DNA from 2 places in the Streptomyces sp. NPDC111628 genome. Region 2 is predicted to be linked to the other one. Evidence: riboswitches for the same ligand, from Rfam matches in the RefSeq annotation. Region 2 holds a riboswitch; the other holds the start of a gene.
What was found. Region 2 has a riboswitch for glycine ahead of gcvP (aminomethyl-transferring glycine dehydrogenase). Riboswitches for the same ligand answer to the same signal wherever they lie in the genome.
Positions count from the first base shown of each region.

Region 1: linked by a shared signal. The riboswitch ahead of gcvT (glycine cleavage system aminomethyltransferase GcvT) and the one ahead of gcvP (aminomethyl-transferring glycine dehydrogenase) in region 2 are both predicted to bind glycine.

Region 1 covers NZ_JBVKBZ010000001.1:1,418,460-1,425,463, forward strand. Annotated here, with positions in the region: gene ACZ7MF_RS06865 (L-serine ammonia-lyase) at 1-1,027, opposite strand, end outside; gene glyA (serine hydroxymethyltransferase) at 1,129-2,391, opposite strand; gene gcvH (glycine cleavage system protein GcvH) at 2,406-2,783, opposite strand; gene gcvT (glycine cleavage system aminomethyltransferase GcvT) at 2,892-4,025, opposite strand; glycine riboswitch at 4,065-4,180, opposite strand; glycine riboswitch at 4,181-4,274, opposite strand; gene ACZ7MF_RS06885 (AAA family ATPase) at 4,453-5,121, shown strand; gene ACZ7MF_RS06890 (enhanced serine sensitivity protein SseB) at 5,201-5,968, shown strand; gene ACZ7MF_RS06895 (enhanced serine sensitivity protein SseB C-terminal domain-containing protein) at 6,138-6,935, shown strand.
Region 2 covers NZ_JBVKBZ010000003.1:1,512,289-1,519,292, reverse strand. Annotated here, with positions in the region: gene ACZ7MF_RS21950 (FHA domain-containing protein) at 1-69, shown strand, start outside; gene ftsR (transcriptional regulator FtsR) at 114-854, shown strand; gene ACZ7MF_RS21940 (bifunctional nuclease family protein) at 938-1,411, shown strand; gene ACZ7MF_RS21935 (MerR family transcriptional regulator) at 1,575-2,261, shown strand; gene ACZ7MF_RS21930 (DNA polymerase IV) at 2,326-3,765, shown strand; gene ACZ7MF_RS21925 (PRC-barrel domain-containing protein) at 3,675-4,058, opposite strand; glycine riboswitch at 4,209-4,304, shown strand; gene gcvP (aminomethyl-transferring glycine dehydrogenase) at 4,482-7,004, shown strand, end outside.

The DNA.
Region 1 (7,004 bases), on a different contig from region 2:
CGCCCTGGCAGCCGACCTCGGCGCCGGAGATGGAGGCGTTCTCCTTGAAGAGCATGCCGATGGCGCCGGCGGCGAGGAGGAAGCGGACCACGCCGTCCTCGTCGGCGCCGGGCACGAAGTTCATGTAGTAGTGCAGGACCGCGGGGATGATGCCGGCCGCGCCGTTGGTCGGGGCGGTGACGACCCGGCCGCCGGCGGCGTTCTCCTCGTTCACGGCCATCGCGTAGAGCGTGATCCACTCCATGGCCAGGGCCTGCGGGTCGCCCTCGGAGCGCAGCTTGCGCGCGGTGTTCGCGGCGCGGCGGCGGACCTTCAGCCCGCCCGGCAGGATGCCCTCGCGGGTCATGCCGCGCTCCACGCAGGCCCGCATCACGCGCCAGATCTCCAGCAGGCCCTCGCGGATCTCCTCCTCGTCGCGCCAGGCCCGCTCGTTCTCCAGCATCAGGGCGGAGATGGACAGGCCCGTCTCCCGGGCCAGGCGCAGCAGCTCGTCGCCGGTGCGGAAGGGGTACTTCAGGACGGTGTCGTCGAGGACTATGCGGTCGGCGCCGACCGCGTCCTCGTCGACGACGAAGCCGCCGCCGACCGAGTAGTACGTCTTGGTCAGCACCTCGGCGCCCTCGGCGTCGTACGCCCACAGGGTCATGCCGTTGGCGTGGTAGGGGAGGGCCTTGCGGCGGTGCAGGACCATGTCGTCGTCGTAGGAGAAGGCGATCTCGTGCTCGGCGAGGAGGCGGATGCGACCGGAGGACTTGATCGCCTCGACGCGGTCGTCGGCGCTCTCCACGTCCACCGTGCGCGGCGAGTCGCCCTCCAGGCCGAGCAGCACCGCCTTGGGCGTGCCGTGGCCGTGGCCGGTGGCGCCGAGCGAACCGTACAGCTCGGCGCGGACCGAGGCGACGGAGTCCAGCAGCTCCTCGTTGCGCAGGCGGCGGGCGAACATGCGGGCCGCGCGCATCGGGCCGACCGTGTGCGAGCTCGACGGGCCGATGCCGATCGAGAACAGGTCGAAGACCGAGATGGCCACGGGGACTCCTCAGAACGGGGGTGGTGCAGAGGGTGGGGCGCTCCGGGCGGGGCGCCGGGCCGCTTGTGGCGGACGCGGCGCCCCACTCGAAGGGGTGGTGTCTACTTGTTCAGACCCGGGTACAGCGGGTGCTTGTCGGCCAGGGTCTTCACCCGGGCCTTGAGGGCCTCCGCGTCGTAGGACGGCTTCAGCGCCTCGGCGATCACGTCCGCGACCTCGGCGAAGTCCTCGGCGGTGAAGCCGCGGGTCGCCAGGGCCGGCGTACCGATGCGCAGACCGGAGGTCACCATCGGCGGACGCGGGTCGTTCGGGACGGCGTTGCGGTTGACCGTGATGCCGACCTCGTGAAGCCGGTCCTCGGCCTGCTGCCCGTCCAGCTCGGAGTCGCGCAGGTCCACCAGGACCAGGTGGACGTCCGTGCCGCCGGTCAGGACGGAGACGCCCGCCGCCTTCGCGTCGTCCCGCACCAGGCGCTCGGCCAGGATGCGGGCACCCTCCAGCGTACGGCCCTGGCGCTCCTTGAAGTCCTCGCTCGCGGCGACCTTGAAGGCGACGGCCTTGGCGGCCACCACGTGCTCCAGCGGACCACCCTGCTGACCGGGGAAGACGGCGGAGTTGATCTTCTTGGCCAGCTCGGCGGTGGAGAGGATCACACCGCCGCGGGGGCCGCCCAGCGTCTTGTGGGTCGTCGTCGTCACCACGTGCGCGTGCGGGACCGGGTTCGGGTGCAGGCCCGCCGCGACCAGACCGGCGAAGTGCGCCATGTCGACCATCAGGTACGCGCCGACCTCGTCCGCGACCTTGCGGAACGCGGCGAAGTCCAGCTGACGCGGGTACGCCGACCAGCCCGCCACGATCAGCTTCGGCTTGGTCTCCCTGGCCAGGCGCTCCACCTCGGCCATGTCGACCTGGCCGTCGTCGCCGACGTGGTAGGGGACGACGTTGTAGAGCTTGCCGGAGAAGTTGATCTTCATGCCGTGGGTCAGGTGCCCGCCGTGGGCGAGGTTCAGACCCATGATCGTGTCGCCGGGCTTGAGCAGCGCGAACATCGCGGCCGCGTTGGCCTGGGCGCCCGAGTGCGGCTGCACGTTGGCGTGCTCGGCGCCGAAGAGCGCCTTGACCCGGTCGATGGCGATCTGCTCGATCACGTCGACGTGCTCGCAGCCGCCGTAGTAGCGGCGGCCGGGGTAGCCCTCGGCGTACTTGTTGGTGAGGACCGAGCCCTGGGCCTCCATGACCGCGACCGGGGCGAAGTTCTCCGAGGCGATCATCTCGAGGGTGGACTGCTGGCGGTCCAGCTCGGCGTCGACGGCGGCGGCGACGTCCGGGTCCAGCTCGTGCAGGGGTGTGTTCAGAAGCGACATGCGATCGTGACTCCTCAGGCGCCGGCGAAGGCGGTGTACTCGTCGGCGGAGAGCAGGTCGGCCGGCTCGTCCGTGATCCGCACCTTGAACAGCCAGCCGCCCTCGAAGGGGGCGCTGTTCACCAGCGACGGGTCGTTGACGACGTCCTCGTTGACCTCGGTGATCTCGCCGGAGACGGGGGAGTACAGGTCGGAGACGGACTTGGTCGACTCCAGTTCGCCGCAGGTCTCGCCCGCGGTCACCGAGTCGCCGACCTCGGGGAGCTGCACGAAGACGACGTCACCGAGCGCGTTGGCCGCGTGCTCCGTGATGCCGACCGTCGAGACGCCGTCCTCGGCGCCCGACAGCCACTCGTGCTCCTTGCTGTAGCGCAGCTGCTGGGGGTTGCTCATGGCCTGAATTCTCCTGTACGCGAGGAAGTGGCTGGTGAAGGGGGTGCTGAGGGAGGGGTGGGTGACTCAGGGGGCTGCCGCGGAGGGGCGGTGCCCCGAGTCCACTGTCTACTTCTGGCGCTTGTAGAACGGCAGCGCCACGACCTCGTACGGCTCGTGACTGCCCCGGATGTCCACGCCGACGCCCTCGGTGCCCGGAGCCGCGTGCGCGGGGTCGACGTACGCCATGGCGATCGGCTTGCCCAGCGTCGGGGACGGGGCGCCGGAGGTGACCTCGCCGATCACCTCGCCGCCCGCGACGACCTGGTACCCGGAGCGCGGGACCCGGCGGCCCTCGGCGACCAGGCCGACCAGGACGCGGGGCGGCCGGGAAGCGGCGCGCTCGGCGGCCTCGGTCAGCGCGGCGCGCCCGACGAAGTCGCCCTCCTTCTCGAACTTCACCACCCGGCCCAGACCGGCGTCGAACGGGGTCAGCGCGGTCGACAGCTCGTTGCCGTACAGCGGCATGCCCGCCTCCAGGCGGAGCGTGTCCCGGCAGGACAGGCCGCACGGGGTCAGTCCCGCGCCCTCACCGGCCTTGGTCAGCGCCTGCCACAGCTCGACGGCGTGCTCGGGCTTCACGAACAGCTCGAAGCCGTCCTCGCCGGTGTAACCGGTGCGCGCGATCAGCGCCGGGACACCGGCGACCGTGCCGGGAAGACCGGCGTAGTACTTCAGGCCGTCCAGGTCGGCGTCGGTGAGCGAGGCGAGGATGCCCGGGGACTCGGGGCCCTGCACGGCGAGCAGCGCGTACGCGTCGCGGTCGTCACGCACCTCGGCGTCGAAGCCGGCCGCCCGCCCGGTCAGCGCGTCCAGCACGACCTGCGCGTTGGAGGCGTTGGCGACCACCATGTATTCGGAAGGGGCGGCCTCGGTCTCACCGAGCCGGTAGACGATCAGGTCGTCCAGGATGCCGCCGTCCTCGCGGCAGATCATGGTGTAGCGGGCCCGGCCCGGCTTCACGGTGCCGATGTTGCCGACCAGCGCGAAGTTCAGCAGCTCGGCCGCCTGCGGCCCGGTGACGCTGATCTCACCCATGTGCGACAGGTCGAAGAGACCGGCGCGGGTGCGCACCGCGACGTGCTCCTCGCGCTCGGAGCCGTAGCGCAGCGGCATGTCCCAGCCGGCGAAGTCGGTCATCGTCGCGCCCAGCGCGCGATGCGTGGCATCCAGCGCGGTACGGCGCAGTTCGGTACTGCTCATCGGTCGGTCGTCTCCCAGGACAGGACGGGGCGAGGTCGGTCCTCCCCATCTGTCATCGGAACCTGAGAGGTTCGCCACGGCCACCGGAGTACGGCGATCAGGGCTTGCACCTTGGGTGGGACCACCGTCGGGGGCGGTCCGCTTTTCAGATGTGCCTCGCCCGCGCGGTAACGGTGCCTGAGAGATTCAAGGGAGGGACTTGCTCCTTCGGCGCCCCGGCGCGGCCGGGGACTCTCCCGCGCGGATTCAAACGGCCGGTATGCAGTTGGCGCCGCCATCATTGCACGCCTGGCTCATCCGTGGGCAGAGCTGTTCTTGTAACCGGCTTGTGGCAGTAAGCGAACGAAAACGCGAGACCCGCGCATTACCTTCTCTTTACACTCGACGGGGAGGTACTCGTGTACCGCCCCAGGGGAGGACGATCACGGTGAACAGGACCACGGCGTACGCCACGACCTCGGGACTCGCGCTGCCCAAGCAGCCGGCCGCCCCGGCCCCCGAGGCATGCGCCCCACTGACCGCACCCGTCGTCCGCGACCTGAGGGACCGCGACGGCCGCAGCCCGCACGCCCTGCTCTTCGGACCCCGGGACCTGGTGGTGATCACCGGCCTGCCCGGCAGCGGCAAGTCCACGCTCATGCGGCGCACCGTGCGCGGCGGCCGCATCGACTCCCAGGACACCCGCGACCGCTGGGACCAGCGTATGCCGCGCCTCCTGCCGTACGCGCTCTACCGCCCCCTCGTCCGCCTCGCCCACTACGCCGGACTGCGCCGCGCGCTGCGCTCCGGCGAGGCCGTCGTCGTGCACGACTGCGGCACCCAGGCCTGGGTGCGCGGCTGGCTGGCCCGCGAGGCCCGCCGCCGGGACGGCACCCTGCACCTGCTGCTCCTCGACGTCGCCCCCGGCGAGGCCCTGGCCGGCCAGCGCGAGCGCGGCCGGGGCGTCTCGCGGTACGCGTTCCTGCGGCACCGCACGGCCAACTCCCGCCTGCTGCGCGCGGTGACCGAGGGCACCCTGCCCGCCGGCTGCTCCTCGGCGGTCGTCCTGGACCGGGCGGCGGCCGACACCCTGCGGCGGATCGCCTTCACGGGGTGACGCACGGTAGGGCACCGGAGTCGAACGGGTTAGCCTTTCAGCCACGAACGGCGGTACCAGGCAGGCGGTAGGTAGACAGATGGACTTCCCGGCACAGGCGCACCCCCACCCGCACGGCGGGTGGCCCGGCAACGAGCTGGAGGAGGTGCTGTCCGCCTCCCTCGGCATCCCGTCGGCCGGCGGCCGGATCGTGGAGGTCCTCGGCCGCAGCTTCCTGTGGATACCCCTGCCGAACGGCGGCGGCCCGCACAGCGGCCCCCTCGACCTGCCGTCGCTGGAGATCGACGGCCAGGCCTACGTGCCGGTGTTCAGCTCGGAGGAGCAGCTGCGCCAGGTCGCCGGCGCGCACATGGCGTACACCATCGCCCCCGCCGCGGAGTTCGCCCGCGGCCTGCCCCCGCAGGTCGGCATCGCGGTGAACCCGGAGGGCGTGGTCGGCATCCCGCTGCCGCCGCCCGCCGTGGCCGAGCTGTGCCGGGCCGGGCGCACCCCGCTGGACGGGCCCTCCTCCGGCGGCCGGGTCCGCCTCTTCGAGCCGGACTGGCAGGACGACCCGGTGGACTTCCTGGCCGCGGCCTCCGCCGAGTTCGCCGCCACCGGCGTCGTCCGCAGCGCGCGCCGCTGCCTGGCCGCCGTCGAGACCGCCGACCCGGTCCTGTTCGTCGGCGTCGAACTGACCCACTGGGAGGACGACGCCCGCGCCCTCCCCCTGGACGCCCTCGGCCGAGCCCTGACCAGGGCCCCCTTGAAGTACCAGGTCAACCTGGTCCTTCTGGAAGCAGCCCAGGACCCGGTCTGCGACTGGATGCGGGAGAAGGTCAGGCCCTTCTACAACGGTGACTTGTAGACACCGGTAAGGGGGAGTGCCGTCAGGGGCGCGGGGAACTGCGCGACAAGCCACGACGAAACCCGCACCCGCAAGACGGCAGCTCACCCCGAGCTCCTAGGCCCCCCGCACCCGGCGGAGCCTTAAGCTGGTCCCCACACCGGGGGAACTTCTCGAAGGGGCGATACGCGTGAGCGCCAGCGGCACCACGACCGGACAGGTCGAGCACATGCTGCGCCAGGTGACGCCCGGGCGCTACGACGCCTACGAGGCCCTGCTGCGCGCCCTCGCCAGCCCCACTTCCGGCCAGGTCTGGATGCTGCTGTGGCACGGCCAGGCCGGCTCCCCGGACGCCCAGTACGGAAACATGGAGGTCGAGGGCTACGGCTACGCGCCCTGCGTGACCTCCGCCCAGGAGCTCTCGGCCAGCGGCTGGAACCGGTCGTACGAAGTGGTCGACGGCCTGGAGGTCGCCCGCGCCCTCTACCCGGACCACTACGGACTGTGGCTCAACCCGCACGCCCCCGGCGGCGGCGTCGGCATCCCCTGGCTCGACCTGCGCCGCATCGCCTCCGGCCTGGACCGCCAGCCCGCCGGGCCGCTGCGGCTGTCCGAACCGGCCATCGAGATCCCCCAGTTCTACGCCCTGCTCGCACAGAACGCCCACCGCACCCCGGCAGTCCGCGCGCTGCGCCGCGCCTGGGTGCAGCCGGCGCTGGGGGCGCCGTACCTCGCCATCGGCCTGGACGTGTACGACACCTCCCCGCCGGCCGTCGACGCGGTGCGCGCCATGATGCAGCAGTCCGTCGGCGCGGTACCGGACGGGCTGCCGGTGTCGACGGTGGCGATGACCGACGCCCACGACCCGGTCGCCCTGTGGCTGCGCGCCAACGCGCGCCCGTTCTACGACCGCGAGGCCCACGCGCCGGCCCCCGCCCAGGCGCCGGCGGGCGGGTACGGATACCCTCCGGCCGGTAGCCGGTACTGACGGCAGCGGGGTCCGTCCTCCCCGTCGGAAGAGGCGATCTTCGCGCGTAGATGGCGACGCAAAGCGCCG
Region 2 (7,004 bases):
TCCAACGGTGACGAGGTGCAGATCGGCAAGTACCGGCTGGTGTTCTACGCGAGCCAGCGGGGTTACTGACCCGCCCCCGGGCCGTCCGCCCGGGGAACCTCCAGGGAAGGTCCATGTTTCAAACACCGAGCGGCGGTGCCGGGCAAGGCGCCGCCGCCACGGACAGTGGGCTGATGAGCATCGGCGCAGTGCTGAACGCGCTGCGTGACGAGTTCCCCGACGTCACCATCTCCAAGATCCGTTTCCTGGAGTCGGAGGGTCTCGTCGAGCCGCGGCGGACCCCGGCCGGGTATCGCAAGTTCAGTGCGCACGACGTCGAGCGCCTCGGCCAGGTGCTGCGCATGCAGCGGGACCACTATCTGCCGCTCAAGGTGATCCGTGAGCACCTGGACGCCGTCGAGCGCGGCGAGGCCGTGGCGCTGCCGCGGGTCGGCCGGCAGCGGGACGGGGAGGCGGCCGCGCCCGAGCCCGCCGAGAGCCCGACGGTGGCCCGGATCGGGCGGGACGAGCTGCTCGCCACGGCCGGGATCGGCGAGCAGGAGCTGAAGGAGTGGGAGTCGTACGGGCTCCTCGTCCCACTGCCCGACGGGGCCTACGACGCCGAGGCGGTCACCGTGGCGTCGCTGGTGGTGCAGCTGGGGCGGTTCGGGATCGAACCGCGGCACCTGCGGGTGATGAAGGCCGCCGCCGACCGCGAGGCCGGGCTCGTCGACCAGGTGGTGGCCCCGCTGAAGCGCCACCGCAACCCCCAGACCAGGGCACACGCGGAAGCCCGCACCAAGGAGCTGGCGGGACTCGCGGTGAAACTGCACGCGGCGCTGGTGCAGACCGCTCTGGGCGTGCGGCTGCCCTGAAACGGGCGGACCGGCGACCCGGATCGCCCACCCGATCCCGGCCCGACTACCCAAACGTCCCGGGCACGGCCTAGGGTTGCTGTGTGAACGAGCTCGATGTCGTAGGTGTCCGGGTCGAGATGCCCTCCAACCAGCCGATCGTGCTGCTGCGCGAGGTGGGCGGCGACCGTTACCTTCCCATCTGGATCGGACCGGGGGAGGCGACGGCGATCGCCTTCGCCCAGCAGGGCATGGCTCCCGCACGGCCGCTGACCCACGACCTCTTCAAGGACGTGCTGGAAGCCGTCGGCCAGGAGCTCTCCGAAGTACGCATCACCGACCTGCGCGACGGGGTCTTCTACGCCGAGCTGGTCTTCGCGAGCGGGGTCGAGGTCAGTGCCAGGCCGTCCGACGCCATAGCGTTGGCCCTGCGCACCGGTACGCCGATCTACGGCAGCGACACGGTCCTCGACGACGCCGGTATCGCCATTCCGGACGAGCAGGAGGACGAGGTGGAGAAGTTCCGCGAGTTCCTCGACCAGATCTCGCCCGAGGACTTCGGGACCAGCAATCAGTGAGACGCGGGGCCCGTCCGGGCACATCCGGCTAGCCTTTCCCGGGATGGGACACGGGAAACCACTCGTAGGGTGATTATCACTCGGCGTGCCGAGTGTGGCGATCGTTGACGCACCCTTGGTGACTGCCTACCTTCGAGGAGGCAGGTCAAGGACGGAGGTCGGCGTGAGAATCAGCGGCGACGGTACGGTTGGGGGTGGCCCCGGGCACAGCCTCGGGGCAGGCGGGCCGTACCCTCCCCAGGGCTCCCGGCTTCGCGCAGGCGCGGGCCACGCCCAGCACGGTGTTGCGGCCGATCCCGGTCCGCAGCGACCGGCAGCCGTGCCGACCAGCGGAGGGGCGACGTCCATGGCGTCCGAGCAGATCGGCTACCGCGGGCCGACGGCCTGCGCGGCCGCCGGTATCACCTACCGGCAACTCGACTACTGGGCGCGCACGGGCCTCGTCGAGCCCAGCGTGCGGCCCGCGCACGGATCCGGGACGCAGCGGCTGTACAGCTTCCGCGACGTGGCCGTGCTGAAGATCGTCAAGCGTTTCCTCGACACCGGTGTGTCCCTGCAGAACATCCGCACCGCCGTCCAGCACCTCAGGGAGCGCGGCTTCCGCGACCTGGAGCGGATGACGCTGATGAGCGACGGCGCCACCGTCTACGAGTGCACCTCGCCCGAGGAGGTGCACGCACTGCTCCAGGGCGGGCAGGGCATCTTCGGGATCGCCGTCGGCGTGGTGTGGCGGGACGTGGAGAGCGCGCTGTCCCAGCTGCACGGTGAGCGGATCGACACGGGGGAGACCCTGGTCGGGCACAATCCGGCCGACGAGCTGGCCCGGCGGCGCAACAACCGGGCGGTCTGACCCCGCCGCGCCCCGGAGCCGTCCGGTGACGGCATTGTCAGTGGCGTAGGGCAGCATCGGAGATGTGAGAACCGCGCCCACGATCCTGCATCTCGACATGGACGCCTTCTTCGCCTCGGTGGAGCAGGCGTCCAAGCCGAGCCTGCGCGGGAAGGCCGTCGTGGTGGGCGGCCTCGGACCGCGCGGTGTGGTCGCCACCTGCTCGTACGAGGCGCGGGTGTTCGGGGTGCACTCCGCGATGCCGATGGGCCAGGCCCGCAGGCTCGCGCCGCACGCCGCCTACCTCGTGCCGCGCTTCGAGCTCTACCGGTCGATCAGCGAGCAGGTGATGCGGCTGCTGCGGGAGCTGTCGCCGCTGGTGGAGCCGCTGAGCCTGGACGAGGCCTTCGTGGACCTGGACGCGGGCGGGGCGGCCCGGGACGCGGAGTCGGCGCGAGTGACCGGGGCGAAGCTGCGCACGGACATCCGCACCGTCACCGGCCTCACCGGGTCCGTGGGCCTCGCCGCCTCCAAGATGCTCGCCAAGATCGCCTCGGAGGCGGCCAAGCCCGACGGACTGGTGCTCATCCCGCCGGGCACCGAGCGGGCCATGCTGGAGCCGATGACCGTGCGGACGCTGCCCGGGGTGGGACCGGCCACGGGTGACCACCTGCGGCGGGCGGGGATCACCACGGTCGGCGAGATCGCCGAGGCGGGCGAGGACGAGCTGGTGCGGCTGCTGGGCAAGGCACACGGCCACGCCCTGTACGCCATGGCGCTGGCGCGGGACGAGCGGCCGGTGGTGGCCGAGCGGGAGACCAAGTCGGTGTCCGTGGAGGACACCTACGACGTGGACATCCACGACCGGGTGCGGGTCGGCGTCGAGGTGGGACGGCTGGCGGACCGCTGCGTGCGGCGCCTTCGCGGCTCCGGTCTGTCCGGGCGGACCATCGTGCTCAAGGTGCGCAGATACGACTTCTCCACGCTGACCCGCTCCGAGACCCTGCGCGGGCCCACCGACGACCCCGCCGTGGTGCGCGAGGCGGCGGCCCGACTGCTGGACTCGGTGGACACCACGGGCGGCGTGCGGCTGCTCGGGGTGGGGGTCAGCGGGCTCGCCGACTACACGCAGGAGGACCTGTTCGCCCAGGCTGCGGGGGACCGGGCCGAGGAATCGGCCGAGCAGCCCGAGACCGAGCCCGCCGAGGAGCACAGACCCTCGCCCGCCGAGCGGCGGTGGCCGGCGGGGCACGACGTGCGGCACACGGAGCTGGGGCACGGCTGGGTGCAGGGCAGTGGTCTCGGGCGGGTCACCGTGCGGTTCGAGACGCCGTACTCGGAGGTCGGGCGGGTGCGGACCTTCGCGGTGGACGACCCGGAGCTGACGCCCGCGGATCCGCTGCCGCTGGTCGCCGACGCGGAGGACGGGGCGGGTCAGCCCTCGTCGGGGCCCTTGCCCTTGCCGGCCAGCTTGCCGAAGTCGTGGTCGGGAGGCGGGGGAGCGGCCGCCACGTCCAAGCCGTAGTGGTGGTAGAGCTGGAGTTCCTGCTCGGGCGAGAGGTGGCGGCCGACGCCGAAGTCGGGTGCCTCCTTGATCAGCGCCCGGTCGAAGGGCACGCGCAGGGTGCCGTCGACCAGCTCGCTGGGCTCCAGCGGGACGAAGGCGTCCCTGCTGAAGAGACCGGTTCGTATCGCCGCCCACTCGGGGACGCCGGTGGCATCGTCGAGGTAGACCTCGTCCACGGTGCCGATCCTGGTGCCGTCGCGGTCGAACGCCTTGCGGCCGATCAGGTTCCGCGGATCGATGTCAGTACGCACGGGGCCCTCCACTTGATCGCACCACTGGGCCGGACTGGGCTCGCACACCAGCCGCCTAATCATCCGTAAGTACTACAAAAGGGCACAAGTGCCCGGTCGGCCACTCGAAGTCCGTGCGGCGACCTCGCTGGTACGCTGGCAAACGGCTGCTGACCCCGCGCGGGAGAGTCCTCCGGACACCACCGGAGGCGCCGAAGGAGCAAATCCTCCCCGGAATCTCTCAGGCTCACGTACCGCACGGACGAGGTCACTCTGGAAAGCAGGGCGGGTGTCGACGGCTTCCGCTCTCACCGACGGTGAAAGCCGGGAGAGCCCCAGGGCTCGCCCGGTGAAGCTCTCAGGTTGAGATGACAGAGGGGGAGGCCGTCCGGGTACCCGCGCCGTGGTGCCCCTCGAAGGTCGTCAGACCAGGAGGCCTCCGCAATGACCGCCCATCGCACTCCGCTCTCCGAACTCGAACAGGCCATGCCCTTCGAGCAGCGCCACATCGGCCCCGACCACGAGGCCCGGGCCAAGATGCTCGCGCAGGTCGGTTACGGTTCGCTCGACGAACTGACGGCCGCCGCGGTGCCGGATGTGATCAAGAACGCCGACGCGCTGGACCTGCCGGGCGCGCGCTCCGAGGCCGAGGTGCTGGCCGAGCTCCGCTCGCTGGCCGATCGCAACCAGGTCCTCGACTCCATGATCGGCCTCGGCTACTACGGCACCTTCACCCCGCCGGTGATCCTGCGCAACGTCATGGAGAACCCGTCCTGGTACACGGCGTACACGCCCTACCAGCCGGAGATCTCCCAGGGCCGTCTCGAAGCCCTGCTGAACTTCCAGACGATGGTCGCCGAGCTGACCGGCCTGCCCACCTCCGGTGCCTCGCTGCTCGACGAGGGCACCGCCGCCGCCGAGGCGATGGCGCTGTCCCGGCGCATGGGCAAGAACAAGAAGGGCCTGTTCCTGGTCGACGCGGACGCGTTGCCGCAGACCGTCGCGGTGATACAGACCCGTGCCGAGCCGACCGGCGTCGAGGTCGTCGTCGCCGACCTGAGCGAGGGCATCCCCGCCGAGGTCGCGGAGCGGGAGATCAACGGCGTCCTGCTCCAGTACCCGGGCGCCTCCGGAGCCGTCCGCGACATCAAGCCGGTGATCGACCGGGCGCACGAGCTCGGCGCGCTCGTCACCGTCGCCGCCGACCTGCTCGCCCTCACCCTGCTCACCTCGCCCGGCGAGCTGGGCGCGGACATCGCGGTGGGCACCACCCAGCGCTTCGGCGTGCCGATGGGCTTCGGCGGACCGCACGCCGGTTACATGGCGGTGCACGAGAAGTTCGCCCGCAGCCTCCCCGGCCGCCTGGTCGGCGTTTCCGTGGACGCCGACGGCAACAAGGCCTACCGCCTGGCCCTGCAGACCCGCGAGCAGCACATCCGCCGCGAGAAGGCCACCAGCAACATCTGCACCGCGCAGGTGCTGCTCGCCGTCATGGCCGGCATGTACGCCGTCTACCACGGCCCCGAGGGCCTGCGGGCCATCGCCCGCCGCACCCACCGGTACGCCACGATCACCGCCGCCGGCCTCACCGCGGGCGGCGTCGAGATCGTCCACGGCGCCTACTTCGACACCGTCACCGCGCGGGTGCCCGGCCGGGCAGGCGAGGTCGTCCACGCCGCCCGCGAGAACGGCGTCAACCTGCGGCTCGTCGACGCCGACCACGTGTCGTTCGCCTGCGACGAGACCACCACGCGCGCCCAGGTCGGCGGCGTGTGGCACGCCTTCGGCGTGGAGGGCGACATCGAGTCGCTGGACGCGGAGGCCGGGGAGACGCTGCCCGAGGCGCTGCTGCGCACCGACGACTTCCTGACCCACCCCGTCTTCCACCAGCACCGCTCCGAGACCGCGATGCTGCGCTACCTGCGCCGCCTCGCCGACCGGGACTACGCGCTGGACCGCGGCATGATCCCGCTGGGCTCCTGCACCATGAAGCTCAACGCGACCACCGAGATGGAGCCGGTCACCTGGCCCGAGTTCGGCGCGCTGCACCCCTTCGCGCCCGCCGAGCAGGCGCAGGGCTACCTCACCCTCATCCGTGAGCTGGAGGAGCGGCTCGCCGAGGTCACCGGGTACGACAAGGTCTCGCTCCAGCCCAACGCCGGGTCGCAGGGCGAGTTCGCCGGCCTGCTCGCCGTACGCGGCTACCACCGGGCCAACGGCGACGAGCAGCGCACCGTCTGCCTCATCCCGTCCTCCGCGCACGGCACCAACGCCGCCAGCGCCGTGATGGCCGGCATGAAGGTCGTCGTCGTCAAGACCGCCGAGGACGGCGAGATCGACGTCGAGGACCTGCGGGCCAAGATCGAGAAGCACCGCGACGAGCTGGCCGTGCTGATGATCACCTACCCGTCCACGCACGGCGTGTTCGAGGAGCACGTGGCCGACATCTGCGCGCAGGTGCACGAGGCGGGCGGCCAGGTCTACGTGGACGGCGCCAACCTGAACGCCCTGGTCGGCCTCGCCAAGCCCGGTCACTTCGGCGGCGACGTCTCCCACCTGAACCTGCACAAGACCTTCTGCATCCCGCACGGCGGCGGCGGTCCCGGCGTGGGCCCGGTGGGCGTACGGTCGCACCTGGCGCCGTACCTGCCCAACCACCCGATGCAGCCCGCGGCCGGTCCGCAGACGGGCGTCGGACCGATCTCGGCGGCCCCGTGGGGCTCGGCCGGCATCCTGCCGATCTCCTGGTCGTACGTGCGGCTGATGGGCGGCGAGGGCCTCAAGCGCGCCACGCAGGTGGCCGTGCTGTCCGCCAACTACATCGCCAAGCGCCTGGAGCCGCACTTCCCGGTGCTCTACAACGGCCCCGGCGGGCTGGTCGCGCACGAGTGCATCATCGACCTGCGCCCGCTGACCAAGGCCACCGGCGTCAGCGTGGACGACGTCGCCAAGCGGCTGATCGACTAC